DNA from 4 places in the Shewanella sp. P1-14-1 genome. Region 4 is predicted to be linked to each of the others. Evidence: predicted binding sites of a transcription regulator. Region 4 holds the regulator's gene; each other region holds the start of a gene.
What was found. Region 4 encodes LexA, which represses DNA repair genes until DNA is damaged. Its sites were predicted from a motif close to TACTGTATNNNNATACAGTA; they were not measured.

Region 1 (7,979 bases), on a different contig from region 4:
TTTGTTGATGCCATGCCTACTGCGTTAATGAAGCCTTTTAGTGGTTCCGGCGCACGGGCCATGATGTTAGAAACGATGGAGCATCATGGTGTTGACTCTTTTGCTGGCCGATTATCAGCAATTTTCCAAGGTAGCACAGAAACCACTTTTTATGTGTTAGCTGTTTACTTTGGTTCTGTAGGGATCCGAAATAGCCGCCATGCACTGGGCTGTGGTTTGGCTGCCGATGTCGGCGGAATAATTGCTGCTATTGCAGTGTGCTATTGGTTCTATGGTTAAGTGAACGTCAGACATTTACCAATTTATTTAAGCGTTTACTGTGAATTCAGGTTTTAATGAGCTTATTGATGTTTGATTAGAAAAAAGTCGGCAAATGCCGACTTTTTAAATGTTCCTTGAAGCTAACGTCACTTAATCTAATGTAACTAGAAAACTGACCCAGTTCAGTTTACATAGTGTCATTTTAATGATTACGGCTTCACTTGTTCTGGCTGCCATCTACGCCATTCTTCTTTCATCTTGTTGTAAAGGTTAAATCTCGCACCTGAAGCGATTTGATTTGCTGGGGTAGTGATGTCTTCGGTAACAACAGAAATCCCGCCTGACAGCAGTGTTTCTAGTGAACCGGTTTCGATTTGTGCACCAGAGAAAATCCCAACCTCAAGTTTGATACCGGATGCGTCCCAGAAGCGGCTGCTTTGATTAACTAAGTGCGTGTATTGCTTTTCGATATGGGAGTACATCAATACCTTGTTGCCGTTTTCTGATAATGAATAACCATCAACTTGGCCAATAGAAATACCTCTGAAGAAAATAGGGGTACCCACTTTGATAGAACCCAGTTGACTATCTTCAAGGACTAACGTGACTGCATCAGCATCGATATTTGCATCATATCGGGCTGACAAATGTGCGGTAAAGTTATCGCTAATATCAGTTTGATTACCCGGTAAAACACCGATGTAAGGGCCGGTGATTAGGGTTTCTGGGGCTGTTATACCCGTTAAAGATATTTGCGCATCAACCACAAAATATTCACTGTCCGCTTTAGTAAAGTGATCAGCATATTCACCGTATAAATAGGCACTTGCTGTTAACGTATCGAGGTTTTGATTTAACTTCACCTGCTGCACTATACCAATTTGATGGCCTTGATAGCGAATCGCTGCTTTTTCAGAAACTTTTGCTTCAGCAGGCAAGATTAAGGTAATGGCTTTAGCCTGTTTAAGCGCTAAGGCTTTAGAGTCATACAAGCGAGATACATTGCCTGGTTGGTCATTATCAAGTAAACCCAGGCTAATACTGCCTTTGAGTGCACCTTCTAAAGGTGCCACATCGACTTCGATACCAGACAAGCTTGCATTGATATTTGCTGCATCGTTACGCCAAAATACACTTGAGTCTTTAATCAACTGTTTAAACTTATTTTGTATTGCGATACGAATCGAGAATTGGTCTGTATTGCTGTTCCAATAAACTTCTTTAACGCTACCGATTTGCATTTTTTTGTAATAAATAGGAGAACCTGTAGATAACCCCGCGCCATCGATACTGTCGAGTGTTAATGTGGTGATGTTATTTTTATTAAGGGCGATAAGTGCGTCATCATTAGAACGATACAAGGCAAATTTTGCCTGCGGGGTAACTAATGCTTTATTTTTTCCTTTAACCAAGGAAACCGCACCTTCAATAACAGTGTTTAAATCTCTTGTTGTTACAGATACGCCGTCTAAAGAGGCGTCAATACTTAACGCTGACTCTGTGACGAAATAACTATCAGTTGTTAATAGTGAGGCGAACTCAGGTAAAATTTCGACTTGGTACAGAACACCGGTAAAGTCTTCGGTTAATGTCACTTCAGTGATAGTACCAATAGGCATCTGTTTAAATCTAACTTCTGCGCCTGCGGTTAAGCCACTGTGTTCATCAGAAGTAAGTTGTATTGTGAGCTTTTGCGCTTGAAGTAAATCTGGCGCTTCAGGTTGTAAAGTAAATAGCTCTGGTAACGCTTGGTCACTGGTGCCTGGGAGCACATTGACGACACTCCCAGTTAATAAACGTGCTGCATGTTTCACACCTTCAAGCGAAATGTCGGCACCAGCAATCCAGAATTGGCTATCGGCATTTAATAAGTGCTGATATTGCACATCAAACTTGGCTAAAAATTTAACGCCGGATTCAGTCAATTGAGTTTGATGAACTTTACCCACCTCAACGCCACGATAAACCAGCGCTGAACCTTGGTTTATCTCATCTGCATTTTCGGCGGTAAGTACAAATTCAATCCCTTTAACTGCACTTTCTTCATCAGGGTAAAGTACGTAGGTATCGCCACTAACTGCTTTGTCCGCTTTTGTATCTGAGTTGAAACTGATCCCGCCAGCAAGTAATGATGCCAAACTTTCGGTATTCACCTTAATCCCTGACATAGAGGCATCGATTTTGAGCCCAGAGACATTCCAAAATTGTGACTCTTGATTGACTAAGTGTGCGTATTGCTGCTCGATAAAGGTACTGATAGTAATGGTATCACTATCGATTAACCGGTAGTTAACCACCTTGCCGACTGGCACTTGGCGGTAAAATACCATTGAGCCGACATCAAGGGAGCCTAGTGTTGAAGTGGTAAGGTTTACAACAATGCCTTCTTCATCATTGGGGATCATCGTAGGGGCTTCTGTTAAAGCAACAAACTCTGATGCCGAACTACCATCTCCTGGCTGAATAGCAATATAGTTACCTGAAAATAAGGTATCTAATCCTTCTATCCCTGTGATACTTGCTTTTGGAGTCACAAGCCAAAACTGGGTATTTTTGTTTAAAAATGGATCAGAGCGATAATCCATAATGATTTTAACATTGACGCCAGAAAGGTCTTTATCAATGCTGATATCGGTGACTTTACCGACCGTTAATCCCTGATATTTAACTAGGGTTTTACCGATATCGATACCGATAGCACTAGGGAAGTGCACTTGAACTTCAATTCCCGACTCTTTGATACTTTTAACACCTAGCCAAGCCCCTAATACCAGGGCAACAATAGGAAGTAACCAAATCGGAGAGAAAAGTTTCTTTTTAACGACTTTTGGTGATTCAATTCGTGTCATTTTTTTTGTCCAAGCGATCCCAAAGTAAACGTGTATCAAGCACCTTAGCTGCCAATTGAGTCAGTAAGATAACGAGTGCAAATGCGGTTGCTGCCGGAGCGGGTTTAGCATCTAAAAGTTGACCCATATTGACTACCGCAACTGTCAGTGCAATAACGAATAAATCCAACATAGACCAACGGCCAATCCATTCAATAATATGAAACCCCACCATGAGCTTCTTTTTTGAAACTGGTAAGTTAAAACTAATCGCAGTTAAATATATCGCTAGTCCAGCAATTTTTAGCCATGGTACTAAAATACTGGCGGTGAATACGATAATGGCAATAGGGATCATATCCGAATGCACTAAATGTACTATCCCAGTAAAAATAGTATCGTAAGTCACTTTGCCTTGGTTTGTGAGCATAGTGATCGGATAAATATTGGCTGGTATTAATAAAATCGCTGCAGTAATTAATAACGCCCAGCTTTGTTGCAAGCTCTGTTCATTACGAGGTTGTATTTTTGATTCGCAGCGGCTGCAATACCCTTGCTCAATAGGGTTAATGTTGCGACATACCCCACACAAGGTCATTCCGATATCTTTACCTTGCTGGTAATCATTGCTTTTAGCTTGTTCTATTTTATTCGTCATGAGTCAGCTTCCACATATGTTCCAGATTATACTCACGTTGCAAAAACAAAATAACCAAAAATAACATTCCGAAACAAAAAGTTCCCATGCCTAAATAGATATCCGCAAAGTCAGATAAATTGAATGCGGCCACCAAGAAAGAAATGACATAAATTTCTAACATTGATAATTGGGTGAGTAAGGCTTGGTTTTTCAGCAAACGCCGATAGGTTCGTTGCCAAAAATAGCTGTGTAAGTTGCTTTTTACGATAATGATTTGTAGCAATATCGACAGTATTAATAAGCCAGGGGCAATCACTGCTGAGGCAATAACAGCAACAGCGACAATCCAATAACCTTGTGCCCAAACTGCGATGGCTGTCTCGTAGACAGTCGTTGCACGGATGCTACCCAAAAAATGGATTTCTAAAACGGGTAAAAAATTAGCTGGGATAAAAAAAAGTAGCGCGGTAATACACAAAGCTAGCATGCCGTTAATAGAGCAATATGGCACATCATAGAGTGCCGTATGGCAGCGAGGACATAGGGCTCTGACATTCGAAGGTAGCGCACGGCGCTGAACTGCTAAGTCACAAGAGCGACATAAAACGATGCTCTCTTGATCTACATTTTTTGGCATATAAAGCGCAAACCATCCATCTATATAATTAAGAGCTGTAAATTACTGAACAATATCTGACTAAAGTGCACAAAATATGGCTTTAAATAGTCAAAACGTCAATTATTCAAGATACAATAAAACCAGATAATACCAGAATAATCAGAATACTTGCATCAGAAGTTAGTTCTATGACACTCTATGCACTGTATATAAAAACAGTAAGAGGTTAATCATGGCGGTAATTACAAAGTTTGTCGTGGTAAGAGAAGGGGTGGAAAAGATGACATTTACATCTAAAAAGGAAGCCGATGCCTATGACAAAATGCTCGACATTGCTGATAACTTAGTTCCTTTTATTACTAGCGCTGAACTCGAAATTGACGAGAATAGTGTAGAGAAGCTTGCTTTTTACTTAGCTTCTAATAAAGATGAGCTAGCTAATTTATTAAAAGGCGTAGTAAAACCTAAGCCAGTTGCCAATAAAGCAGCCACGAAAAAAACTAATAAAAAAGCGCCAACAGAATAAAATATTTTAGGAAGTAGAATGAAAGCTGAGTTTTATGACACATTGAACCGTCAAGTATTAGCATTAATGGAAGGCGAAGATGATCTGATTGCTGGCATGGCAAACTTTTCGGCGTTGTTAAATGATAATTTAGACAATATAAATTGGGTTGGCTTTTACATTAAAAAAGCAGACCAATTAGTCTTAGGCCCGTTTCAAGGTAAAGTTGCCTGTACTCGTATTGTGATAGGCAAAGGAGTTTGTGGGACAGCTGCGGCACTAGATCAGACTCAACTTGTTGAAGATGTACACCAATTTGAAGGGCATATTGCTTGTGATGCAGCCAGTAATTCAGAAATCGTTGTGCCGGTTCGTAACGGAAATGATGTGGTTGCCGTGCTCGATATTGACAGTCCATTGTTGAATCGTTTTGATACAGACGATCAAAAAGGTCTCGAAATCTTAGTAAAAAGCTTCGAATCTTGCTTATTTGCTTAATTTGCGAACAAATAATCTAAATTGCAGGTCGCAATCGCTGTGATGCGCTTTATAATACTGAGCTGCACGCATTAACTACTGAAAAATTTATTTACTGTAAAATTGCAGCTAACTAAGTTAATTTGTTAAGGCATGTTTCAATTGCTTTAGCAATCATGTAGGAAGTGCTAATTTGAACGTTAAGCAAGACTCTGTTTAACGAAAGACAAACGACTGTACTAGCCAAGAAAGCTATTAACCAGTCCCCTTATATAACGTGGAAGTAAAAATGGAATCAACAGACAAGTTGACCGACACCAACGCAGTTTTAGCGTATTTATATGAAACTTTTCCTTTATGCTTTATTGCAGAAGGTGAAACTAAGCCATTAAAAATTGGTTTGTTTCAAGATTTAGCTGAAAGGTTGGCTGATGATTCTAAAGTAAGTAAGACACAATTACGTGTTGCACTTAGACGTTATACAAGTAGCTGGCGCTACCTTAAAGGCGTTAAAGCTGGCGTACAGCGTATCGACTTAGATGGCCAAGATTGTGGTGAGCTTGAGCAAGAGCATATTGATCACGCTCAGCAAACCCTAAAAGAAGGCCAAGAGAAAGCAAAAGCGAAACGCCAAGCACAAGCTGCAAAAGCAAATCCAAAGAAGCCTGCTAGAAAAGCACCTTCAGCAAAAACTGCTCCAGTTAAGAAAGACCGTCCAGCAAAAGCGAAAAAGCCTGCTGAACCAAAAGTTAATTATGTGCCAGCAAAATTTGACGAGCTTAAACAAAAACAACGTGTTAGTGTGAAGTTAGGGCAAAATCCAGTTGCCGGCGTTATCACTGATATCAAGAAAGAAGATGTCCATGTACAACTTGATTCTGGTTTAGTCGTTAAAGTACGTGCCGAGCATATTTTATTATCGTGATCATTTAAGGAGTAACTTGTTGATGCGAAAACTCACTTTGGCTGCGTCGATTGCCACTTTATTTGTCGGTTTTTCGGCTTGGGCAATTTCACCCACTATTCAAATCAACGAGTTACCCAAACTTGAGCAAGAGCCTCAACATAAGGTTGCGAGTAAAAGAGTAACGAATTTATTTACCCGTTCTCATTACCATCGCTTTGAACTTGATGATGCTTTTTCTAAGCTCATTTATGACCGTTATCTGCAACAGTTAGATTTCAGACGTAATGTGCTTACCCAAGCTGATGTTGATAGCTTCAAGCAGTATCAAACTCAGTTTGACGATATGGTCAAAACGGGCAATATCGCTCCTGCCTTTGATATGTTCTCTTTATTGCAAAAACGTCGCTATGAACGTTTTGCCTATGCGTTAACTTTACTTGATAAAGAATTCGATTTTACCGAAGCTGGTGATGCTTATGAGTTCGATCGTGAAGAAGCTGCTTGGCCAAAAGATGAAGCTGAACTTAATGAGCTTTGGCGTCAGCGTGTTAAATACGATGCATTGAATCTTAAACTTGCTGGTAAAGACTGGGAAGAAACAGTCGAAGTGCTCGGTAAGCGTTATAACAATGCTATCAAGCGTCTGAGCCAAACTCACAGTGAAGATGTATTCCAAGGTGTGATGAACGCCTTTGCGCGTACAGTAGAACCTCATACAAGTTATTTATCTCCTCGTAATGCTGAACGTTTCCAAATGGAAATGAACCTAAGCCTTGAAGGCATTGGTGCTGTGTTACAGATGGATGACGATTACACTGTCATTAAAAGTCTTGTTGCTGGTGGCCCTGCGGCCAGTAGTGAAAAACTATCACCTGAAGATAAAATCATTGGTGTAGGCCAAAAAGACGGTGAAATTGTTGATGTTATCGGCTGGCGATTAGATGATGTAGTTGAATTAATCAAAGGGCCAAAAGGCAGTGAGGTTAATTTACAAATACTACCTAAAAAAGGTGGCGCTAATGCGAAAACTTTCGAAGTAACTATCATTCGAGATAAAATTCGCTTAGAAGACCGAGCTGCAACATCTAAAGTGGTTGAACCAACAGAAGGTGAATATGCCAACCGTAAGGTCGGGGTTATTCAAATTCCTGGTTTCTACATGAACTTATCTGTAGATGTAGAAAAAGAAATTGCCAAACTGAAAGAAGATAACGTCGAAGGCATTATTATCGATTTACGTGGCAATGGCGGCGGTGCGTTAACCGAGGCTACTTTGCTTACCGGATTATTCATCGATATGGGCCCAGTGGTTCAAATTCGTGATGCCAATGGCCGCGTAACTCAAAATCGTGATAACGACGGTAAGAGTGCTTACAACGGTCCACTAACAGTAATGGTCGATCGCTATAGCGCTTCAGCTTCAGAAATTTTTGCTGCAGCACTGCAAGATTACGACCGTGCACTCATTGTTGGAGAAGCAAGTTTTGGTAAAGGTACTGTGCAACAACACAAGAGCCTTGGCCGCATTTACGATATGTATGAAAAACCAATTGGTCATGTTCAATACACTATCGCAAAGTTCTATCGTATTAATGGTGGCAGTACTCAGCTTAAAGGTGTAACTCCTGACATTAAATTCCCAAGTGCCTTAGAGCCGGGTGAATATGGTGAATCTGAAGAGAAAAACGCCTTACCTTGGGATAAAGTGCCAGTTGCGCAATACGGAACACTTGGCAATATCT
Region 2 (7,979 bases), on a different contig from region 4:
ATTTTTATTGCGTTAATGAGTGTATTTAGAAGTGCAGTCGCTGATTGGTATACCGTGCCTACAAGCTCAATGAAGCCAAGCATATTAATTGGTGACAGAATTCTTGCAAACAAAATGGCGTACGATGTTCGCATTCCTTTTACTCATGTTTCTTTATATAAAACAGGCGATCCAGCTCGCGGAGATATCATTATTTTTGACTCCGAAGCTGCTGGAAATAGACTGGTAAAGCGTGTCGTTGGCGTACCTGGCGACACCGTAGCGTTAAACAATAATCAATTGGTGATTAACCATCAAAACATTAATTATCATGATCTTAGTTATAAGAGTAATCGTTATCAAGATGATAGGCAGGATAAGATTGAAGATTTACTCGGCGTGGCACATTCAATAAGAGTGAATAAAATGGGCTCAATACGCTCAAAGTTTAACGAGGTTACTGTGCCAACCGGGTATTATCTTGTATTGGGTGATAATCGGGATAACAGTGCTGATTCACGTGTGATTGGGTTTGTGCCTCGCAATGAAATCATCGGACGCACAAAGCGTGTTGTGATGTCTTTTAATTATGATAATTATTATTTACCTAGGCATGATAGATTTTTCCATTCCCTTGTCAGTGGCTAAAAGAGGCTAAATTGTCACTAAAGCACTTTACTATTTGCTGACCAATGAATTCGAAATAAGCCACACCTTAATGAGTGGCTTATTTTTACTTCTCGCTGAATTTAATCCTACCTTTAAAAATTTAACTTGTTTTATATCAATAAAATAAATCAGATTTTTTCTAATTAAACCCTTACAATCTTAGTGCTAATTTCGTATTCAATTAAAAGGTTATTGCATGTCGACTGTTACTCAGCAGCAAATCGGAATGATTGCATTAGTCGTTGACGATTATGATGACGCTATTGCCTTTTACACTCAAAAACTACAGTTTACCTTGGTCGAAGATACCGATTTGGGCGGCGGAAAACGTTGGGTGTTAGTGTCACCGCCAAATGGCAATGGCACCAATTTGTTATTAGCCCAAGCCAGCAATGAAACTCAAAAGCAGTCGGTGGGTAATCAAACTGGAGGTCGGGTATTTTTGTTTCTTCAAACTAACGACTTTTGGCGTGACTATAAGTCAATGCAGGCCAATGAAGTGGTATTCAATGAGGAACCTAGGGTAGAAGAATATGGCACTGTTGTGGTGTTTCAGGATTTATACGGCAATAAATGGGACTTACTTGAGTTGAGTAAGTAAACAAAATAAGCAAGTCGAATAAGCCAGTTTAATGAAGTCATAACAGTAGTTATAAAAGCTGTATTTAATGCAGTAGTGAAGTTTAATTAATCGTTTGTTGAGGTAATGAATGGGAATGGTGATTGCTTTTCTTTTATGGGGTGTGGCAGTGGTTTTCTCTGTTATCACTGTTGGTGTTATTCATCTGTGCAATAAAAAAGCTAAGCAACGAGAAGTTAACAGCAAGTACATGCTTCATATTGTCTTAAGCTCAATACCATTGTGGTTGTTGATTTTCTATTTCCCTGTTGATTATTACACATCCCATAACGATCTCGATGCTCTGATAACGGTATGGTCAACCAAAACTGCACTGACAATATTGAGTCCAGCAGTTACTGCTATCGTTATTTTAGTGCTACGTATTATGAAAGCGAAGCAACTAGCAGACAATGCAGATTAGGTGATAAATAGGCTGCACATCGTTCTTTACAACATAGCACTTAATTTATCATTTAAAATAGCACTAAAGCCAAAATACACTCTGGTTATAGGCTTAAATAGCAGCCATAAAAAAAGCAGTGTTAGCACTGCTCTTTTATCAAAATTCAAAGGGCGTTGTTGCCACTTTTAGCTGAATAAAATCAGCAAACTTTACTCAGAAAGTACTGGTTAGCATATCGATTAACTCAGTTTCAGTGGTTGGCATTTTAGCAAGTTCAACCATTTCTGGTGAGCCACCATTTAACATGTAAGCACTTGTGGTCAAATGATCATGATGAAACCATTTCCCGTTAACGCAGACGTCTGTGTAACACTTCTCACATTGTTTCAATTCCATAACGGGCTCCTGAGCTCAAAATTTGCGATAACTAAACCTATCCCAAGAATTCATTAACAATGATGATCCAGATCAACTTTATTTCAGCTTTAATCATCTTAATTTAGATGAAACGTTTGTTTTTGGTGGTATAAAAAGTCAATTATATGGCAGTTGGGGCGATTTTATATTCTTTATTTTTCGGTTATGAAAATAAACTACAAAAAAAGCAGTAAAACTCGCCAATTCTAGTTCGTTAACATGCTTGAAGGTAATATTTTGTCGTGCAGGCGTCATTTATTGCCAACGATTACCAAACTAAATTTTTTATGGATAAAGTAAAAAAACTTTAAATAATTACTGTAATTGCCCACTGTAATTATATACAGTATCAGCATGATATTAAAAAGCCTGCATTAAAAGGCTTAACTGATTTAAACGGTTTGAATTGAATGATCCTGTATATTGCCGAGAAACCCAGCTTAGGTCGCGCTATTGCCGATGTATTGCCAAAGCCCCATAAAAAAGGCGACGGTTATATCATGGATGCTAATGGCAACTATGTTTCTTGGTGTGTCGGGCACTTGCTGGAGCAAGCTGAGCCAGACGCTTACGATCCAGCCTACAAGTCCTGGCAATTGGCACATTTACCAATTGTGCCTGACAGTTGGAAGCTTAAGCCTAAATCTAAAACGCGTTCGCAGTTGTCCACCCTTAAAAAATTGATAAAACAAGCCTCAAGTCTTGTTAATGCGGGCGATCCAGATAGAGAAGGACAATTGCTGGTTGATGAAGTGATAGCACATGCGGGTGTAAAAGCCGACAAACTTGCCCAAACCCAACGTTTGCTGATTAGCGACTTGAACCCTAGTGCTGTCAAAAGAGCACTAGGACAAATGCGCAGCAATAAAGAGTTCGTTCCGCTTTCAACATCAGCATTAGCTCGCAGCCGTGCTGATTGGCTTTACGGCATGAATATGACCCGAGCCTATACCATTCAAGGCAAAAAAGTGGGTTATCAAGGAGTATTGTCGGTTGGCCGAGTACAAACACCGGTTTTAGGTTTAGTTGTGAGGCGTGATGAGGAAATAGCCAATTTTGTCCCTAAACCTTTTTATGAAGTACTTGCGCATTTATTAACTGACAAAAATGAATCATTCTCCGCTAAATGGAAGCCAAGTGAAGCGTGCCAGCCATATATGGATGAAGAAGGTCGCGTGTTAGCAAAGGGCTTAGCTGAAAATGTTGTTGGTCGAATTACTGATCAGCCTGCACAAGTAACTAAGCTTGAAGCAAAAAGTAAACGCCAAAATCCACCTTTGCCCTATAGCTTATCGTCACTGCAAATTGATGCTGCTAAACGTTTCGGTATGAGCGCAAAAGACGTCTTAGATACTTGTCAAAGCTTATACGAGCGCCATAAACTGATTACTTATCCGCGCTCAGATAGTCGTTATTTACCTGCTGAACAACATGGCCTTGCACCGCAGGTGATAAAAGCAATTGTCAGTAATGACGCGACGTTAACTGCAAAAATTGATTCGCCAAATGCTAAGCTTAAATCTAAAGCTTGGGATGATAAAAAAGTCGACGCTCACCATGCCATCATTCCCACTGAAAAAATGGCTAATTTAACCTCTTTATCGAGCAAAGAAGCGAAATTGTACTCGCACATTGCGAGGCAATATTTAGCCCAGTTTTATCCAGCTTATCTTTATGATGAAACCCAAGTGGAAGTGACCATCGCTGGAGGACTCTTTACCACTAAAGCGAAACAAGAAACTGCAATGGGGTGGAAACAACTATTTGCTTCAAGCCAATCGAGTAAAACAAGCATGAGTTATATAAATGGCCCAAGTGGGCATAAAGATGAAGAGGAACTCAACACCTTACCTCCGCTCGTAAATGGTCAGCAATTACATTGCGCTCGTGGTGAACTGCTTGAGAAAACCACCCAACCACCGAAGCATTTTACTGATGCGACATTACTTGGCGCCATGACAGGGATTAATCGTTTTGTGAGCAATAGCGAAGTAAAAAAAATCCTTAAAGATACCGATGGACTCGGCACTGAAGCGACTCGTGCAGGCATTATTGAATTATTATTTAAACGAGGTTATTTGCAGCGTCAAGGGAAGTCAATTGTGGCAACCCAAGTCGGAGTCGGACTCGTTCATTCACTACCAGAAAGTGCGACCACACCTGATATGACCGCATTATGGGAAAGTAGTTTAGATGCCATTAGCCAAAAGCAATTACGTTACGATGCATTTATGTCTCCTTTAATTACCCAGCTCAATGAGTTGGTTACTCAAGCTGCTAATCAGTTACCTAATGCCTTAGCGGGTGTGACAGGTCCTGGTTACAAAAAACGCCGAAGCGGCGCAAAAGCGGGTTATAAACGCAAGTCCACAACGGGTGTAAAATCGGCCTCTAAGAAAAGGCCACCAAAGAAGGCGACGAGTTAATTGGTTTTATAGAGTAAGCCAAGCAATATAAAGCTATGGCTAGTGATTAGCTTAGTATTGATCGAATAGCGTTACTGTCACTGAGTAACGTGCGTGTGAACAAGAAGCTTTACAAGGTTCTTTTTGATTTGATGTTGCGATTTTGTTTGTTTTAGGTAATCTAGCGCCTTTAATTTAACTACATCATTAAATCAAAAGGAAGTTTATGAATATCAAGGATGTTTTTAGCACAGGTTCGTTATTTAAAGCCTTGCCTTTATTATTATTAATCATTGCAGTTTTTAACTCTTACTACATCGTTATCGAGGGGCATGTAGGGGTTGTTAAACGCTTTGGCGAAGCAATGGATCAACAAAACCCTGGATTACATTTTAAAATCCCATTTATTGAAACTGTCGAAGTCATTGAAGTTAGAACCCGTAAAAATGCAGAAAAAATGGCTTCAAGCACTAAAGAGCAAATGCCTGTAACCATCGAAGTATCGGTTAACTGGACTGTCAATAAAGAAGCCGCTTTAGATTTGTTTAAAAGTTATGGCGGCTTAAGTCAATTTGAACAGCGTATTTTAGATCCTCGTTTTCGTTCTGCGACCAAAGATACGATCCCACAGTTTGAAGCTGAGCAGTTAATTCAAGATAGGGCCAGTGCAATACAAGGGATTGAGCGTCGTTTATCAGAAGAAATGGCAAACTTCCCAGTGGTTGTAGATAACATTCAAATCGAGAATATTATTCTTCCGCAAAAATACATTAACTCGATTGAGATTAAACAAACTGAGAAGAACTTAGCTGCAGCTGAAGAGCATAAGCTTGAAAGACAGCGTCTAGAAGCATTACGTGCGGTGAATACCGCAGATGCTAAAGCAAAAGGTATTTTAAAAATAGCCGAAGCTGAGGCGCAATCAATTCTGTTAAGAGGTAAAGCAGAAGCACAAGCCATTGAAGCAAAGGCGAAAGCTCTTAAAAACAATCCACTAATTGTGAAGTTAACAGAAGCCCAAGCATGGGATGGTAAGTTGCCTAGCACCATGATGGGTGAGGGGGTCATGCCTATTATGGATATTCGTGAGACTAAAAGTAATTAAATCCAGCTCAGTCCTGAATAGCCAATAGCTACAATCGATAAGCGCAATAGTCTTACTATTGCGCTTTTTTTTGCTCCAATGTATTGCGACCGATTTTATCAAGTAAAAAACCGTGGCGTATAATGGTAAGTTTAGCGCGCGAGCACTCCCTATAATTTCTGCCATACCCGATGATTCATTCACATTACGTTAAGGCAGGTTATGACAGATACAGTTACTACAACGCATCCTAACACTCAGTCAGCTAACGGCTTTTTTGCTCGTCATAAAGCTAAGTTTTTTATCTTATTGGCATTAATCACAGTGGCTCTTGGTTCGGTATTTTTGGCCAGTGGCTTTACTGTCCATCATCAAGATATTCCAGCTGATTACTGGACAACAACATCGGCACTTAAAGACAAGTTCTTAGACACTGAAGTCTTTATTGGCGCATTAACAATGATGTTAATAGTGACAATTTGCTTAGCGATTTGGGGGTATTGGAAATTGCACTCACTGCCTAAAAAATATGCGGCACATACAGGGCAAGCCAAGTTAGTGTTCTGGCTATGTACGATCGGCTTTTTTTATAACGAGTTATGGATAGCGGCCATCCTTATCGTGGTGACAGATTGGAAGAAAATTTCTGCAGTAATAAAAGCGAGACAAGCATAATGAAAGAATTACTTTACCCATACATTTTAATTTGCTGGATTTTAATAAAAACCGGTTTAGTGAAAAAAACCACAGCTAACTACATTTCAATGGTGGTGGTAGGTGTGCTTATTAACCTTGCAGTGTTTTTTGCGCATCGCTTTTATTCACCAGTAGACTTAACTGACTCATCGGTTGTTCGGGCGCAAACGGCAGTGTTAAGCCCAATTACAGAGTCGATTGACCAATATTATGTGCAGCATAATCAGAAGGTTAAAAAAGGTCAGTTGCTTTATACATTGGTCAACAATGAAGAAACGAATAACTTGCGCAAAATAGAGGCTGAAATTAACAGTTTAAATACTGAAATCAGCCAAACTGAGCAAGATTTAGCTAGATTAACGCAAGTTGAACACGTAGTTGCTAAGCGCGATATTGACCAGTATCAGTCAAGACTGAATGCTTTGAAATTTGATCGAGAGTCTTTAGTTGCTCAAAAACAACAAGTGGAATTCGAAGCAAGCCAACTTGAAATTAGAGCTCCATTTGATGGTGCAGTCACCCGTCTTGATACCGCTGCAGGCTCAAGGGTTGGTAACATCCAACTGTGGAATACTGAAACAAAAATTTTAGAAATGCGTATTCCAGATCAGCTATGGAGCAGAGTCAAACAAGGTCAGTTTACAGAGTTTTATGTCGATGCGTATCCAGGCCATATTTTTAGAGGACGAGTCCATTCTGTGTCATTGGCAACAGGTGAAGCACGAGGCAGTCATAGTAGCCAAGAGCAAGGCGTAGCACAGCAGTTAGTGAGTAACGCTAAAAATATTGGCCGCACAGTGCTAATTGAGTTTACTGATCCAGAGGGCATTGAAATTCCAATAGGCGCCCGAGGGTCTGCTTGGATATCAACAGAGAAACCTTTTTCGTTACTTGGACCGATTGACATGTTAGGTGCAGCAACCTTAAGACTAAAAGCCATGAAGAGTTATTTTGGCGCATTCTAATCATCATTAAGACTAAAAGACGTCCTATGAACCTGCTAACAGAGTCGAATTTGTTAGCAGGCTCATTTAGTTCACATATAGCAAAATGATTAATCAGCTTCGAGTTTGCAGTAAAAAGAAACCAATATAGCCCAATATAAACGGAATTTTAGATTGAAGATTGTTGTCAACTTGTTAGGATGATGTAAGTGGTGTTATTTGATTAAATATTAGAGGTTTATGATGTCTGAAGAGCAAACAACTTTAGCAAGACCCTTACATGGTTTTAATAGTCCTCAACGGTACTTCGTGGGTTACACTCTCGCCGTTTTAGTCGATTTAACGGTATTGAATTTACTTGATGAGTTTTGGCAACACATTAACGTGTCATCATTTTCGATTTCATTACTTGTGGCTATTTTGCTGCAATTATTACTTAAGCTCACTATTGCTTTTGAACATAAGCTAGCTGATTACTTTAAAAGTAAGCCAGGAACTGCACCTAAAATCTATCGAGCGCTAAGCACTTGGGCGATTTTGTTCTTTTCAAAAATAATCATGCTTGAAGCAATTAACTTAGCATTTGGTGATGCCATTACCTTTACGGGGCCTGTTGATGGCTTGGTTGCGTTCTTTGTTCTGGTCTTTGGTATTTTGATTGCTGAATTTATTGTGTCAAAAATATACTTTTCATTGCGTGATAAGCCAAGTGACAACGAGTCAGAGACCACTGCATAAAGACCGATATTGCCTAAGTAAA
Region 3 (7,979 bases), on a different contig from region 4:
ACGAGGTTTTCAGCTTTAGCCTTAATATTCAGCCTAAAAATAGTTATTTTCTGATTTAGTGTGCTTCAAAGGTGTAAGGTTTGTTCTTGATGGGTAATGGCTTTGTTTGTTATTTGTTGCACTTGTCAAGTTTGTGGTCGCTGTATACTATCCCGTTTTAATAACTACTCACGTCACTTCTTAATCGTTTTTCAACATTTCATTCAAACACTCACTTAACGACAACTGACCTTTGGGATATCTTGCCAACAGGTTGTGTATTGTGGGGTCAGTAGCTCTCTGCGCATATGCCACTTTCCAGTAATTCCTTGGGCGGCAACAAATATTGAGTCAGTGCCATAGCGCTGGTTAAGCTTATCGCAAACCTGCATGAGTGTCGGATCTTTGGCCGGAGTAAATAAGTCTCCCTGTAAATGCTGTACCGGAGAAAGGTCAATAAGACCAATGCCAATTTTATAATACCGTGTATTTGGATTAAATAACTGACTCCCTATGGCTGTTGCATAACTAATGAGTTCGCATGTGTCATTGGTCGGAAATGCACAACGATAATGGTATTTAAAACCGGAAGGTTGCTCATCGTATGGAGAGTTTTTGGCAAAAATAAGTAGACTACTGGCTGCTGAATCCTGTTGTCTCGCTTTAGCGGCAGCGATGGCTGCATGTTTACTCAGGGCTTGCAGCAAAGATTCTCTATCAGTGATCCGCTGGCCAACACTGCGGGTGGAAAAAATTTGCTGCTTATCAGCTCTTGCGCTATCCCATCCTTTACATTGCTCGCCATTGAGCTCTCGCACCGTACGCTCTATTTCAATACTAAAATTTTTACGGGCGATTCCAGGCTGTAAGTTCGCTAATGCTAAAGCAGTATGAACCCCCATTGCCTGGAGTTTTTTACCTATTCTTGAGCCGATCCCCCAGACATCGGTGGCTTTCATGTTTGCTAGAATAGCGCGGCGCTCTTCATCGGACTCGATGCAGCAAACACCGTCATACCCAGCAAGCTTTTTGGCTGCGTGGTTGGCCACTTTAGCGAGTGTTAAGGTTTCGCCAATGCCAACACAAACCGCTAAACGCGTTTCTTTCCATACTGCTCTGCGAATAAGAGAGGCGTGATGGCTTAAACATGGAATTGCTGGGTAACTACGCTTAAAAGAGAGAAAAGATTCATCAATACTGTATATGTGCTGTTCGGGGGCGAAGCGACCAATGACATCCATCATGTTATGAGACAAAGAGGCATAAAGCTCATAATTAGAAGAAAGTGCAATAACCCCTAGTTTTTCACATTGATGTTTAACTTCAAAGTAAGGGCCAAATTTACCAATGCCTAATGCTTTAGCTTGACGGTTGGCCGCGACAATACAGCCGTCATTATTGGATAGGACAACAATAGGGCGTCCACGCCATTCAGGCCTAAACACTTGCTCTGCGCTGCAATAAAAAGAGTTGGCATCGACTAAGGCATACATGGGTTAACGACCCGACAATATTGGGCTTTGACGGTGACAACGTATTGAACGGATCACCACACCTTCAACAGTAAAGCTGTCATGTTCTTGAATCAGTACACTATGGTGATTGTCATTCGCTGATAATAATAATCGCCGCTGAGTATCAATTAATTTGCAGACGAAGCAACCATTATAATTCGCCACAATAACATCGTGATTTTCCACATTAACATGGCGATCGACTATCAAAATGTCTTTATCAAAAATCCCTATCTTTTCCATTGAGTCGCCGCTGGCTTGACCGATAAATGTTGCGCTTGGGTGTTCAATCAGTAGCTCATCTAAACTGAGTGGTAGCTGTCGATATTCAGCAGCAGGGGACTCAAAACCTGTAATGCCAGCACTGGCAAAAATAGGGATCACATTCATAAATCTCACATCACAAAATTACTGTATATTTATACAGTATTATAGTGCTCCCCGTAAAATTGGCAATAATTTATCTGGTTTTGGCGGCTTTTTGAACGAAGTGTGCGTTTTGCGAACGGATTTTAGCTAGGAGCGACAGAGGTCATATTGATAAGTGACTAATAGGTATAGCTACTTGATAAATAAACAGGTCAAGTTGTAGAAAATACTGCCAGCTTGAGAAGTTAACTTTCTGTTCAGCTTAGGTTTAGCAAAATTCATTACTATAACAGTCAGATAATGATTATTTACTGTCGCTTAATAATATGAAATATGTGCCTTCTAGTTGTTCTTTGTCTCAATGAGGCGCGAAATGGTAACTAATGCGTCAGTGAGATGGATAAGATAGTGTCAATTAACCGGGCACATAATTGATTAAATCGGAGTGAGTATGAAAAAGTTAAAAACGATTACTGCATTTATTGCATTCAGTTTATTTTCAGTGGCTGCTAATGCCAGTTTTTCAACTCAGCAATCTGTGGTCATTCAAATAGACCAATCTATTGCCAACATCGATAGCGCTGTAAGCTGCTCAATAATTTACTCGCATACGCCGTTAGCGTCAGAAGCAGATTTTTATAAAGGCATGGTTTACGAGAACTATTCTAACCTAGTTGAGCAATTAGTATTAACAGGTCAGACAGAACAACAAGCAAGGCAAATTGCGATGGAAAAGGTAGTGAGCCAAGCTACGCATATGGAAACCTTAATAAAAGAGCAAAAAGCCGATGGCAACAAGGCGCAATTCACTCAGTTATTAAAAACCACAGCAGTGCAAAACCAGTGTGTTCACTATGCTAGTAATAACTAGTTAACGGTTTATTATCAATATCGGTAGTAATAACCATACGAATAAAAATATACCCGGTCACCACAATTGATGACCAGGTATATTTATTTAGCAGTGCCCATATTTAACAGGGTGCTAAGTAAATCGTTAATGCAGTGAAGAGACTATTTTATCCTGATTAAAGCCCCTGATAAGCGTGCCATTAACTTGCAATAAAGGGATCCCTTGGCCGTTTAATGCTTGATAACGTTCATTAGCAGCGAAAGATTTCTCAATATCAAACTCTTGATAAGCAATGCCATTATCGTCAAAAAAGATACGTGCCTTTTGGCAGTACTTGCACCAAGCTGTTGCATACATAATAACTTCATTACTGGCGGCATAGGTGGCACGGATAGGCTCGACCGGTGATTGATTCCAGTGTTGGTAAGCGGCGTAAAGGACCAACAACACAAATAGCTTTTTCAATGAATACCTTCCATGGGCTCAATGGGCTTAAAAAATAATCGTAATTATATAAATATCGGGATGAAAATTAAACCGCTATTTCAACATGACTAAATAAGCGATTACGAATAAATAAAGTGGGGATAAGACAGTATTTAACTAGTGAATGTAAGCAATTAAATCATGCCAGATTCATATCTCTTTTAAGGATATTTTTTGCGGCAACGATATCAAATAAAAGCACTTTAAAATCAGTAGTGTGATTCGCATCAAATTAGCCTGTGACAGATTGTCGCACTGTCTACGCTTCTGATTGAGCAAAGCGAATTAATCTGCGAAAACGTTCATAGATAAATAATAAATGGACGTTGTAATGAAATTTAATACTTCAATTTTAGCTGCGCTGATTGCGGCATCTTTAACGCCAAACTTGGCAATAGCAGATCATACTACAAAGACCTGTGATGGTGAGCAATGCGATGATTATATCGTTGTCACGGGTGAATTAATGAAAGAGCCATCTAAGGTTACTACCGATCCCAAAAAACCTCGCTTACCTTTACCAGCATACGATGGCGCAGGTTTCTTGAAAACGATACCAGGCTTTAGCATTAGTCGTAAGGGCGGCGCTGGTGGCGACCCTTCTTTGCGAGGAATGGGTGGTTCACGGGTCAGTATTGTTGATGATGGCCAACATGTTTATGGTACCTGCGGTGGCCGTATGGATCCTCCAACCGCATATATTTATCCTGAAGCCTATGACGCCATTACTGTCATTAAAGGACCGCAAACGGTTAAATATGGTCCAGTGGGCTCAGCCGGAACCGTTTTATTTGAAAAAGAGCGCCATAGCTTTGTAGAAAAAGACATGGAAGGCCGATTGAGTATGACAGGCGGCAGCTTTGGCCGAGAAGACTATTTGGTTGAAATGAAAGCTGGTACTGAGACGCATTATATTGACTTTGATATGAATAAATCCAAAAGCGATCACTATGAAGATGGCGATGGAAACACAATACAATCAAGTTATGATCGCAGTAATGTCAATGTGGCGCTTGGATGGACACCAGATGAAGATACCGTTGTTGAATTGGCCTATGGCAGTTCAAGTGGTGAAGCTGAATATGCAGACAGAGCAAATAAAGCACGCCAAATTGACAATGAAAACCTAACACTTTTGGCGAAACGAGACGTTAACTCATCATGGTTAAACAACGTCGAATTTCAATTTTATTCCAATGAAAACGATCACATCATGGATCAATTTGATCAAGGAGTAAATGCTGGTACCAATGTGCGCCGTGAGACCACAGGAGGGCATCTTTGGTTGGATATAGCGTTGAGTGATAAGTGGGAAACCCTAATCGGTATCGATTATATGGACAGTGCGCATGAAGGCAGAAGCATAGACAAGGAGTTAGATAACGGCCTTGATGATCTATTGGCTAAGCCTTTTAACAAAAACATGAGCTATGAGAATATCGGCGTGTTTGTTGAAGCCAATTACCATATCAGTTATGCGACAAGCCAAGGGAAAATTTTAACAGGGTTAAGATTGGATCAATGGGATACCGAGTTACACGTGGGACAAAAAGGTCAGCGAGAGGATGATCTTGTCAGTGGTTTTATTCGTTACGAGTACATGTCTGGTCACAGTCAGTACTATGCAGGTGTTGGTCGTGCTGAGCGCATTCCTGATTACTGGGAGTTTATGAAAGCTGATGATAGCAATATGGCCATTAAGGCATTTGATTTAGAACCTGAAAAAACAACCCAGCTTGATGTCGGTTGGATATATCAAAATGATTATGAAATCTCGACGGCATTTTATTATGGCAAGGTCGACGATTATATTTTAATTGATTCAAATGGGGCTAAAACATCTGCCTACAATGTTGATGCGACCATTTGGGGTGGTGAACTTGGTGTAATGTACCCCTTTAATGAACAATGGTCTGCACAAACGACGGTTAGCTACAGCCATGGCGACAATGACACCGCCGATACACCTCTTGGACAAATCTCGCCATTAGAAGGGCGTATATCAGTTAACTATGAATCTAATAATTGGACTGCTGGACTATTTTGGCGTCTTGTTGCAGCGCAAGATAGAGTTGCAGTAGGACAAGGCAATATATCGGGCCAAGATTTGGGGGAAAGTAGTGGCTTTGGCACCTTGTCGGTAAATGGAACGTGGAAGCATGATGACCTATTAGTCAGCTTTGGTGTTGAGAACCTGTTTGATCTAACCTACGCAGAACATATTAGTCGCTCAGGTGCAGGCAATGATATTCCCGGCAGTGAACCATTGTTTCAAGTTAATGAACCAGGTCGGACAGCTTGGGTTAAAGTGGATTACACTTTTTAAACGAAAGTCGCGTTAACCAAAGATAAAAAAGGTTCAGCATAAGCTGAACCTTTTTGTTACTACATCTATTATTGAGTCATTGTTTAGTCATTCACTTCTTGGACATTGATAACAAGTTGCTCCCAGTTACGTTGGTTATCAATGTCAAACTGTGCGCCTTGTTCGTCAGCCCAAGTAAATCGAGTAATTGCAGAAGTTTTACTGGTTGCTTGATATAACCAATAAGCTTCGGCCTTGAGTGCGTCTTCAATCGGTTTATCAATAGACTCATACACAGTTTGCTTACATGCATTGATAGACTCTGCAGGAAACTGTGCAATACGTCTTGCAAGATTTTCTACGTATTCACCTATCTCATCTGGCTCAAGCGCTTTATTGATAGTGCCGTATGCTTCTGCTTCATCTGCAGTAAAATCACGTGCGCTAAGAATGATTTCAAGGGCTCTGCCAAGTCCTGCTTGTCTTGCCATTCGAGAAGCGCCACCACCACAAGGCAAAATACCCATGCCAACTTCCATTTGCATAAACTTGTATTTGCCGCGGGCAGCAAAACGCATATCACAAGCTAATGCAAACTCATGACCACCACCACGAGCAAAACCTTCTAATTTCGCGATGGTTGCTTGTGGTAAACGACTGATACGCTCTAATACAGATTGTAGGTCGAGTAATTTCGCTTCGTCACGCGATACAACATCCTTAGACATGTCTCTAAGTAAGTTGGTATCGTAATGACATACCCAAATTTCAGGATGAGCAGATTGAAACACCACGACTTTTATTTCTCTATCACGTTCAAGACGCAACGCTAAACTGTTTAAATCTGCTAGCATCTCTTGCCCTTGAACATTCACAGGGGGAAAATCGATAGTAACCCATGCAATTCCATTGTCTTTTTCCACATTAAAAGTTGCAAAGTTCTTATATTCCATTGTTGATGTCCTTGTAATGTCCTAGCATGAATGAATTATGTGGCTGAATAACACTTGGTTATCATCTGGTTCACATTCATAAAAGTAGGCGATTGACTCTGCTAAGTGAATCCGAATTATTGATAAAGAGAATTTAGTATTTCTATTAACTAAATTAGGGCTATCTGGTGTTGTATTTGCTTAATCGGTCATTTAAGAATAAAAGTTTGGGATGAGCAGCTGTCACATGGCGAGTTGTAGAAGAAGGTTAAATAGGAACAAATAAATATGGACACAGAGAGCTTACGTCTATTTGTTAAGGTTGCAGAATCATTAAGTATTAGTGCCGCTGGCAGAACCTTAGGAATATCCCCAGCCATTGCGTCTGCAAGGTTATCAAAACTTGAGAATCAATTAGGTACAGACCTATTACATCGCTCTACAAGGAAAGTGTCGTTATCAACAGAAGGCGAAGGCTTCTTGCCATATGCGAAAGAGATTTTAGTACAGCAAGATGCAGCCATGGCTGCCATTGGCAGTGAAATTAATGAAGTGAAAGGGCTACTAAGATTTACCGCATCAAATACCTTTGCACAATTGTATATTTTACCGGTTCTACCTGAGTTTTTAGCTAAGTATCCAGAGTTAGATTTAGAGCTGAGGTTGAGTGATACTGAAGTGAATCTGATAGAGCATGGCATAGACTTAGCGCTAAGAAACACAGAGGCGAAAGACAGTGGTTTAAGAGCACGCAAATTAGCCGATGATCAACGTATTTTATGTGCATCACCCGACTATATCGCGGCGCACGGCACATTAGACACGCCCAAAGATTTAGTAGACCATCAGTTAATTGTATTTAAAGATGCTAAAGGCCGCAAACTGATTAGTGCCGCACAAGACGACCAGAACGAATATGTGTTTCCGCCGGTAAATGGCCGAATTAGATTGAATTGCGATGATGGTACCAGCATGAAGTTAGCGACTGTGGCAGGAGCTGGGATATCAATGAATTCTTATTGGAGCGTTGCTGAAGATTTAAAGCAAGGAAGCTTGATTAGAATATTGCCTGATTATAACGTCGATGATCATACTGCTATATGGCTGGTATACCCTAAGGCCAATGCGTTAAGCGCTAAGGTGAGGGTATTTATTGACTTTTTAGTTGAAAAACTAGGAGCTGCGGACTGGGATAATAGTTAATACAGATCCTATCTCTGCAATTACGACAGCGACTAAGTCAACGCTAACCTAACGCTAGTCAAAATCAGTCAAAATCAGTCAAAACCAGTCAAACCAGTACACCGCTTGTAAAAAGCGGTGCCGACCTATTTTAACGAGAGTGTCATTAATCGATTTTTATAAAATCAAAAATGTTTTCATTAAACCTTTAAAACGGTTATTACACTCTGACTAATTGTATTGGAAAACTTTGATTTGCATTCCATTGTCCAACATAAATATTGTCATCATCGTCGATACATAAGCCATGACAATGACGAAACACATCCCAACTGGTATGCATAGGTTGAAGTTCACCG
Region 4 (7,979 bases):
GGCATACCTATCAAGCGTAAAATATAGATGAACAACGCCCAAACTGCTAAACCTTCAATCATGAGCTAATCTCCTCTTTTGCTGGAGTGGCGGTAACAGGCTCTTCCCGTTCATTCTCTCGCCAAATATCTCTGATCCTTCTTAATGCTTTACCACTATCAATAAACGCGACCATGACTGCTAACACCCAAACCCAATGCCAGATAAACCCTATCCATGTGAGCGCAGTAATCAGTCCTATTTGTTGATGTTTTTCTTTGTGAGCTTTATGAATCGGCAACTCGTGAACTTTCCAAAAACCGAATCCTGCGGCAGCGACAGCCCCGACCAATACAACTAAAGCCACACCATGAAGTGCAACATCAACTCCAGAATCGACGAATGGCATACTGAATAAACTCATAGTGATTGCACCTCTTGTTAACTTAGATGCTGCGTAGTGTGCACCCAAACGACAAAACCACAACACAAAGTAACCATACGTATCAATTATCAATGTTTTTTGATATATATAGTTACTTAAATATCATCTACCGATCCTAAGCACTTAACGAGAAATTGACATGGCATTTGAAGTTTCATTTATTCGAGTTTGCTGTATTTTACCCGTGCTAAAAGGGGTTGAAGCCCACTATGGCATCACAGCAAAGGATCTATCGATCCCTCAAAGCTTGTTGAATGAGCCCATGACATTAATCCCTTTCTCGGAAGTATCAATGTGGCTGAGTAAGATTGAGCAATTATCGAATGTTCAAGATTATATGTTGACGCTCCAACACTACTTAACCGTCAACCAATTTAATATGCCTAACAACTGGTTCTTGGCGACTCCAGACTTGGCAATTACCTTTCGGCGCATTAACTATGCCATGGCTTGTTTTCATTCAGGTGCAAGTTACTACGGTGCTCAGTCGAATAAGATTATTAAATGGTGCTATCGCAATAACTATGTCAGCGGCAAAGCCAAATCCCATGACTCGCTCCGCATAGCCTTAACACTGCTAAATACCTGCAAGCACTTTTTAGGCAAAGACTTCACCCCGATTAAAGTGATGCTCAGTGGCCCCGCCATTAACCAACAGGAGAGCGAAGCAGTATTTGGAACCAAAGTGACCTGGAATGCGCCGCAAACCGAGATATGGCTTGATGTCGACTCCTTGATTAGCTCTGAACAACACTTTTTAGCTTCGCTATCCACCTCCCAACATATTCAGCGCAATAACAAAAGTAGTATTAGCCTCAATCAACTCGACTCATATTTAAATATGCCTCAACCCCATGACACGCCTAAAGTGCTTTATGAGCTGGTGAATTACATACGTTTTTATGGTTTACCCACATTAGATTCCCTTTCGGAATTATGTGGTTTTTCGAAACAACAATTACAGCGACGATTGCAGCGTAATGGCTTTAGTTTTACAGAGTTAATGCGCTATATCTTAGGAAATTTAGCAGTGAAATATATGCTTGAAGGCAAAGAGGTTAAAGAGATTTCGCAGCTACTTGGCTATGCCAGTGTTCGCAGCTTCAGTAAAAGTTTTAGGCGATTACATCATCAATCACCGACTCAGTACGTTGAAAAATTGCATCAAAAAAGCCCTCAATAGAGGGCTTTTTTAGATTATCAATATTGCGTATAGCTTATCGATAAACAGGTAATAAATCAGCCATTGCCAATAAGTGACAAGCTGCTGTTAGCACACCAAAAAGAATCACTACAACCACTAGCGGCGTACCACCAGGAACTCTAAAGCTATTCTCATCAGGGAACATTTTACGTGACTTATACGCCATCATCGCTGGCACAATAGCAGCCCAAATTGTCGCGGCAAGAGCGGCAAAACCAATAGCGATTAAAAAACCATCTGGGAATAATAAGCCTAAGATGGTTGGCGGTATAAAGGTCACTGCAGCGGTCTTGATTCGGCCATTAGCCGATTCATCAAAATCAAATAAGTCTGCTAAATAATCAAACAAGCCTAAGGTCACCCCTAAGAAAGATGACGCAACGGCCAAATTAGCAAACAAAGTTAACATGGTATTTAGCCAAGCACTGGACATCACATCTGACAATGCCGCAACCAATACGCCCATATTCCCACCTTGAGCGATAATATCGCTAAAATGACTACGAGGAATATTGCCCATGGTGGCAATTAACCAGCACGTGTAAATCACTAACGCGATAAAGGTACCGATACAAATCGCCTTGATAATCACATTAGGCTGCTTGCCATAATACTTAACTAAGCTTGGCACATTGCCGTGATAACCAAAGCTTGTCAGACCAAAAGGAATGGCAGCTAAAATATATGGAGCAAAACTCGCCTGTCCGTCAGGGACTAACAAGTTCACGGTTTCCACATCAATCAGCAAATTACCGACGGCTAAAAAGAAAGTAATGATCATCCCGCCAAGCATTACTGTCGTAATACGGTCGACCACTTTAGTGCTAATCATCACAATCGCAGCAAGCACAAGGGCAAAAACTAAGCCTGCAATACTTTGTGGTAAATGAATGCCCATACCTGACAAGGTGTGGTTCACAATAGAGCCACCACCACTGATATAAGCGTAAGTCAGAATATATAATACGAAGGTAATGGAAAGCCCATTAACTATCCGCCAGAATTGGCCTAATGTCACTTTGGTTAACGTGTCGAAACTGTCGCCAGGTTTAAAATGCAAGTTGGTTTCAAGTAGCATTAAGCCTGACACCAACATACAAAACCAAATACCGATTAGCATGGCAATGGAATAGCCAAACCACATACCAGCACTGACAACAGGAAGGGAAAACATACCGGCACCGACTGTGGTACCGGCAATAATCATAGCACCGCCTAATAATGATTTATTGTGCGGTTGTGATTGTGTTGAACTCATAAAGTTAGTGGTTACCCATGTTCCATAGTGACGCTATCTACTATGGTTTTACGAACAGATAAACGCAACATACCATTGGCATGGTCGCGAATTCGGATGACAGCAAACTGATTGTCATTACCCGACAAGTGCCCTAATTCTTTTAATTTTACACTCAAATTATTGTAGAGTTTTTTATCATAAAACTCTGGCGCAGTAATTCCGTGTAAAGCACCTAAACGCTGAGCTAATAAGTGGCTCGCGCTTTCTAGATCTGAACGTTCAATATCCGGTTTATAAGCCAATAAATTAAAGATAATCGCGTAACGTTGTAATGTCTCACTGACAGTTTCAGACAATAACATTAACTGGGTAATATTACTTTGATTGAGTTCAAACTCGTCTGTACCCGAAATAAGCTTTTGCTCAACAAATAAGTTTAATACGCTATCAATGTAAGCGGGTAAGTCTTCAATCCCCATAAACAACTCAGCTTTGAGTAGCGGGTAGAAGTCATTAACGATTTCATGAATTTTTTGACGATTAAACTCTTCGTATTGCACCAAGCAACTCGCAATTAACGAAGGAACTGCCATTAAATGGATGATGTTATTTCGGTAGTAGCTCATCGCAATTGCTGAAGACTCTTCAATCGCAATAATTTCACCAATTTGATCAGTGTGCGAAGTAAACTTTTTCAGTGATAGACATTGATCAACTAATTCACTAGCACTGCCTTGAGCTACTGAGGTGTAATCAGTGTAAGGTACTTCTTTCATCAATTTAAGATATAAATCTAGCTGACGTTCCAGCTCTGTGCGCTCTAATGCATTTTGTTCAGCGGCTAATAACACCATACTGGTTAACGTAACAGAGCTCGCAGCTGCTGCACTGTTAATGTTGGTCATCACTTTATTGGCTAATTGATTAACCGCAGGCGTTAACCACGTTGGTTTTTGCTCAGGATCTTTAGCCACTTCTTCACGCCAATCTGGCGACTGCTGATTTAAGAACTGCTGTACGTTAATTGGCTCACCAAAGTTAACGTAACCTTGTCCAAAGTTACCCAACTTACGCAATGCACCAAATACTTGCCATACAGATTCTTTTTGCTTTTTCTTACCGCTTAATTCTTTATGATAAGTCGACACTTCCATGACATGATCGTAGCCAAGATACACTGGCACTAAGGTCACAGGACGCTCGATACCCCGCAATACGCTGTTTACCGTCATGGCTAGCATGCCCGTTTTAGGAGCAAGTAGACGACCAGTACGTGAACGACCACCCTCAGTGAAATACTCAACTGAATAGCCTTTAGCAAATAGTTGATCTAAATACTCTCTGAATACTGCGGTATAAAGCTTATTACCGTTAAAACTACGACGGATAAAGAAGGCACCACCACGGCGGAACATTGGACCTGCCGGCCAAAAGTTAAGATTAATCCCTGCCGCAATATGCGGTGGAACCATGCCTTGATAATAAAGAATATATGACAGTAATAAGTAATCCATATGGCTTCGATGACACGGCACATAAACGATTTCATGACCATCATGATGCAGTTTACGAACTTGCTCCGCACTCTTGATGCTAATACCACTGTATAACTTGTTCCAAAGCCAAGTTAAGAAACGCTCAGCAATACGAATCAAGTTATCCGAATAGTCTGCTGCGATTTCATCAAGGTACTCAATGGCTTTTTCACGTGCCTTTTCTTCGGGAATTTTTTTGTTAACGGCTTCTTCTTGAATGGCACGCTTGATGGATTCTGACTTTAACAGCGAATTGAACATCGCTTGACGATTAGGAAGCTGAGGCCCCGTCATCACTTTACGTTGACGGCGAAAATGCACACGAGCCACACGGATAAGCTTATGCGCAATACTGACATCTGTACCGTGTTCATCAGCCATATAACGCAGCGACATGGCATTAGAAAATTGAATGAAATTATGGCGACCTAAAAATAGAATCATTAACCATTTACGTAACCATGTTGGGTTTTCACGCTCAAAAACAGCAGCGGTCATGGTGTCATCTTCTTTACCTGGGATACGACCCCAATATAGGCTTACAGGCACAAGCTGGATGTCGAGTTCTTTGTTCTTTTGGTGTAATTCGAGCAACTTAGTAAAGTTTGCTACAAATTTATCGCTACTATGGCGCTTACCAAACAAGGGTTTACGCCCTTCCACACACACAATTCTAGGGGTATTGAAACCATCAACATCTAACCGTTCATACGGACTTGGCAAGTTATATTTAGCTGTCATTTCATGTAAGGCAGCAATATCACTCAGCGACTCCGTTTTCATCACATAGACCACTGGTTTGTCAGGATCTAAGTTAAGGTCAGCGAACGGATCCTCAGGCACAACAACACTGTGTACCATTAATTTCTGAATCCAACGTAATGATTTAGCAATGATAGAATCTGGTTTTAGCATGGGTCTTCGCATTATCAACAACGATTTATTGCGCATAGGATACCAGAATATCATTCAGTTACACTAACCTCGGTAAATCTAGTTAACATTTAAGTAGCAAGTTTTGTTGGTTCTAACATCAAGTATCAATCACTTAGTAAGTAGCAAAACATTTAGGTACAGTACTGTATAAATAGACGGTATCCAGTACTTTTTGGCTTATTCACTTGAGTCATCAATAATAAAACACACTAATTTACCGACGACCCACAAAAACAATAAACCACTGATTTTATTATCTTTAAATAACTAAAAACTTCGATAAAAATTCATATCTATTGCTTTATCAGCAAAAAATGTTGGTTAATACTTGCGCGACCAAAGATACTGTATATAATGACAGTCACTGTATAAAAAAACAGGAATCAACATGAGACCTTTAACGCCACGACAAGCTGAAATTCTAGAATTAATTAAATGCAATATTGCCGAGACAGGTATGCCACCAACTCGTGCAGAAATTGCCACTAGATTAGGCTTTAAAAGTGCTAATGCTGCAGAAGAACATTTAAAAGCACTCGCTAAAAAAGGTTGCATTGAAATTATTCCAGGTACCTCTCGCGGTATTCGTATGGTCCAAGAAGAAGAGGAAGTCGAAGAAGGCTTACCACTGATTGGTCAGGTTGCGGCTGGTGAACCAATTTTGGCGTTAGAACATGTTGAACAATACTTTCAAGTTGATCCTGAAATGTTTAAACCCAATGCTAATTTCTTACTACGTGTTCGTGGCGACAGTATGAAGGATATTGGCATTATTGAAGGTGACTTATTAGCGGTTCACAAAATGCAGCAAGCTAAAAATGGTCAAGTCGTTGTTGCCCGTGTTGATGATGATGTCACCGTGAAGCGTTTTGAAAAGAAAGGCAACGTTGTTTATCTGCATGCAGAAAACGAGCAGTACTCGCCGATAAAAGTCGATTTAACATGCCAAAGCCTTACGATTGAAGGGCTCGCTGTTGGCGTTATCCGTAATGGAGGTTGGTTATGAACACATTAATAGGTAATGCACCACGTCACCCAGGTTTATGGATGGACATGGCATCAGCAGCTGCGCCAGTAAAGCAAGGTATCGAAACCAAACAAACAGCTAACCAAGGGTTAACTGAATTAACTCAGCTATGCGGCCAGTTAGCCGTATTAAGTCAACAAGGGCGATGGATTGTACTGATTAATCCACCTCACATTGGTTACAAACAAATTCTAGCGAACGCCAATGTCAGAATGGACCGTGTATTACTGGTTCACACTAAAGATGAAGTCGAAACACTGTGGGCAATGGAAAAAGCACTCACAAGTGGTACATCCAGCGCAGTGATTACATGGACAACCCCATTAGATGCTCGTGATAATCGTCGCATTCAATTAGTCGCTAAAAGCGCCTTAGCGCAAGGTGTCATTATTGAAGATGTAAATACTCACTTACGTGATGACCAATTAAACGCCAGTAATCCTGTGACTGCAACTCAATTGAATTTATCTGCATTTCACTAAAGTCTATTTGCTAAAAAAGCCCTTCATTTCGGTGACGGGCTTTTTTTTGCGCCTTTTTTCAGCAAATTAGATGATAAAGTGATCTTGATCAATATTTAATCTCCAAGTAATGTAGTTAACAAGGGAGTAACATTTATTGACCTCTCTTAGTGGTAAAAATGAACATAAGTGATAAAACGCTGTAAAGATTGTGCTGGTACCATGCGGTATAGAAAGCCTTGAATAAAAAGCGTCAATTTAAGAATTGAAAAGTTCAGTATTAGGTACAAGTGTGGCCACCAAAACCCAATAGAATAATCGAGTATTAATACTCACTGCCACCGTGTACTTTGAAGTGATCAAACTTTTTCGGGAATAGAAAAGTTTGCATAGAGCAGAGTATTACTGTGTGACTTTTCCTTGTTGTTATTGCAAATCGCAATTGGCAGAGGAGTAGTCTTGTGAAGCGATTGTTGTATGGATTAATGGTGCTGTTTTTTGCAGTGCCACTTGCAGCGGCTGATATGCCGCTTAACATGACCCAAGGGGTAACAGAGATCAGTGGTAAGGTTTACGACCTCCATATGATCATTCTTTATATCTGTTGTGCTATTGGTGTTGTGGTATTTGGAATCATGATTTACTCCATGATTTATCATAGAAAATCAAAGGGTGCAGTACCTGCTGATTTCCATGATAGTACCAAAGTGGAAATAGCATGGACTGTCGTGCCGTTTCTTATCCTCATTGGTATGGCAATTCCTGCCACAAAAACCCTCATTGCTATGGAAGACCCAAGTGATGCGGAGTTAACTATTAAAGTAACCGGCTCTCAATGGAAATGGCATTACAGCTATTTTAATGAAGACGTCGAGTTTTACAGTTTACTTTCCACCCCTGCCGATCAAATTACTGGGACAGAAACGAAAACTGAAACTTACCTACTTGAAGTCGATAAGCCCCTCGTTCTGCCAATCAATCGTAAAGTACGCTTTTTAATGACTTCAGATGATGTGATTCACTCTTGGTGGGTTCCTGCATTTGCGGTGAAAAAAGATGCTAACCCAGGTTTTATTAATGAAGCTTGGACCAAGATTGATAAGGTTGGTACCTACCGAGGTCAATGTGCTGAGTTGTGTGGTAAAGACCACG

Region 1: AN944_RS09980 (YebG family protein) is a predicted target of LexA. The motif match lies at 4,550-4,569, and genes of this name have one in related genera.
Region 2: AN944_RS18365 (DNA topoisomerase III) is a predicted target of LexA. The motif match lies at 2,420-2,439, and genes of this name have one in related genera.
Region 3: AN944_RS10410 (LexA family transcriptional regulator) is a predicted target of LexA. The motif match lies at 1,903-1,922, and genes of this name have one in related genera.

Annotation. Positions count from the first base shown of each region.
Region 1 covers NZ_LKTL01000011.1:108,634-116,612, forward strand. The annotation lists gene AN944_RS09960 (nucleoside recognition domain-containing protein) at 1-279, shown strand, start outside; gene AN944_RS09965 (MlaD family protein) at 471-3,110, opposite strand; gene AN944_RS09970 (paraquat-inducible protein A) at 3,097-3,747, opposite strand; gene AN944_RS09975 (paraquat-inducible protein A) at 3,737-4,366, opposite strand; gene AN944_RS09980 (YebG family protein) at 4,581-4,874, shown strand; gene AN944_RS09985 (GAF domain-containing protein) at 4,893-5,351, shown strand; gene proQ (RNA chaperone ProQ) at 5,620-6,255, shown strand; gene prc (carboxy terminal-processing peptidase) at 6,278-7,979, shown strand, end outside.
Region 2 covers NZ_LKTL01000030.1:9,676-17,654, reverse strand. The annotation lists gene lepB (signal peptidase I) at 1-627, shown strand, start outside; gene AN944_RS18380 (VOC family protein) at 845-1,249, shown strand; gene AN944_RS18375 (hypothetical protein) at 1,365-1,691, shown strand; gene AN944_RS18370 (hypothetical protein) at 1,887-2,069, opposite strand; gene AN944_RS18365 (DNA topoisomerase III) at 2,501-4,516, shown strand; gene AN944_RS18360 (prohibitin family protein) at 4,722-5,600, shown strand; gene AN944_RS18355 (hypothetical protein) at 5,802-6,254, shown strand; gene AN944_RS18350 (HlyD family secretion protein) at 6,254-7,240, shown strand; gene AN944_RS18345 (hypothetical protein) at 7,463-7,957, shown strand.
Region 3 covers NZ_LKTL01000012.1:61,383-69,361, reverse strand. The annotation lists gene AN944_RS10415 (Y-family DNA polymerase) at 216-1,472, opposite strand; gene AN944_RS10410 (LexA family transcriptional regulator) at 1,476-1,883, opposite strand; gene AN944_RS10405 (hypothetical protein) at 2,314-2,733, shown strand; gene AN944_RS10400 (glutaredoxin family protein) at 2,860-3,180, opposite strand; gene AN944_RS10395 (TonB-dependent copper receptor) at 3,533-5,527, shown strand; gene AN944_RS10390 (enoyl-CoA hydratase/isomerase family protein) at 5,611-6,459, opposite strand; gene AN944_RS10385 (LysR family transcriptional regulator) at 6,727-7,641, shown strand; gene AN944_RS10380 (hypothetical protein) at 7,841-7,979, opposite strand, start outside.
Region 4 covers NZ_LKTL01000019.1:95,391-103,369, forward strand. The annotation lists gene AN944_RS14700 (HlyD family secretion protein) at 1-62, opposite strand, end outside; gene AN944_RS14705 (hypothetical protein) at 59-403, opposite strand; gene AN944_RS14710 (helix-turn-helix domain-containing protein) at 564-1,607, shown strand; gene mtr (tryptophan permease) at 1,642-2,886, opposite strand; gene plsB (glycerol-3-phosphate 1-O-acyltransferase PlsB) at 2,898-5,318, opposite strand; gene lexA (transcriptional repressor LexA) at 5,728-6,345, shown strand; gene AN944_RS14730 (cell division inhibitor SulA) at 6,342-6,848, shown strand; gene coxB (cytochrome c oxidase subunit II) at 7,289-7,979, shown strand, end outside.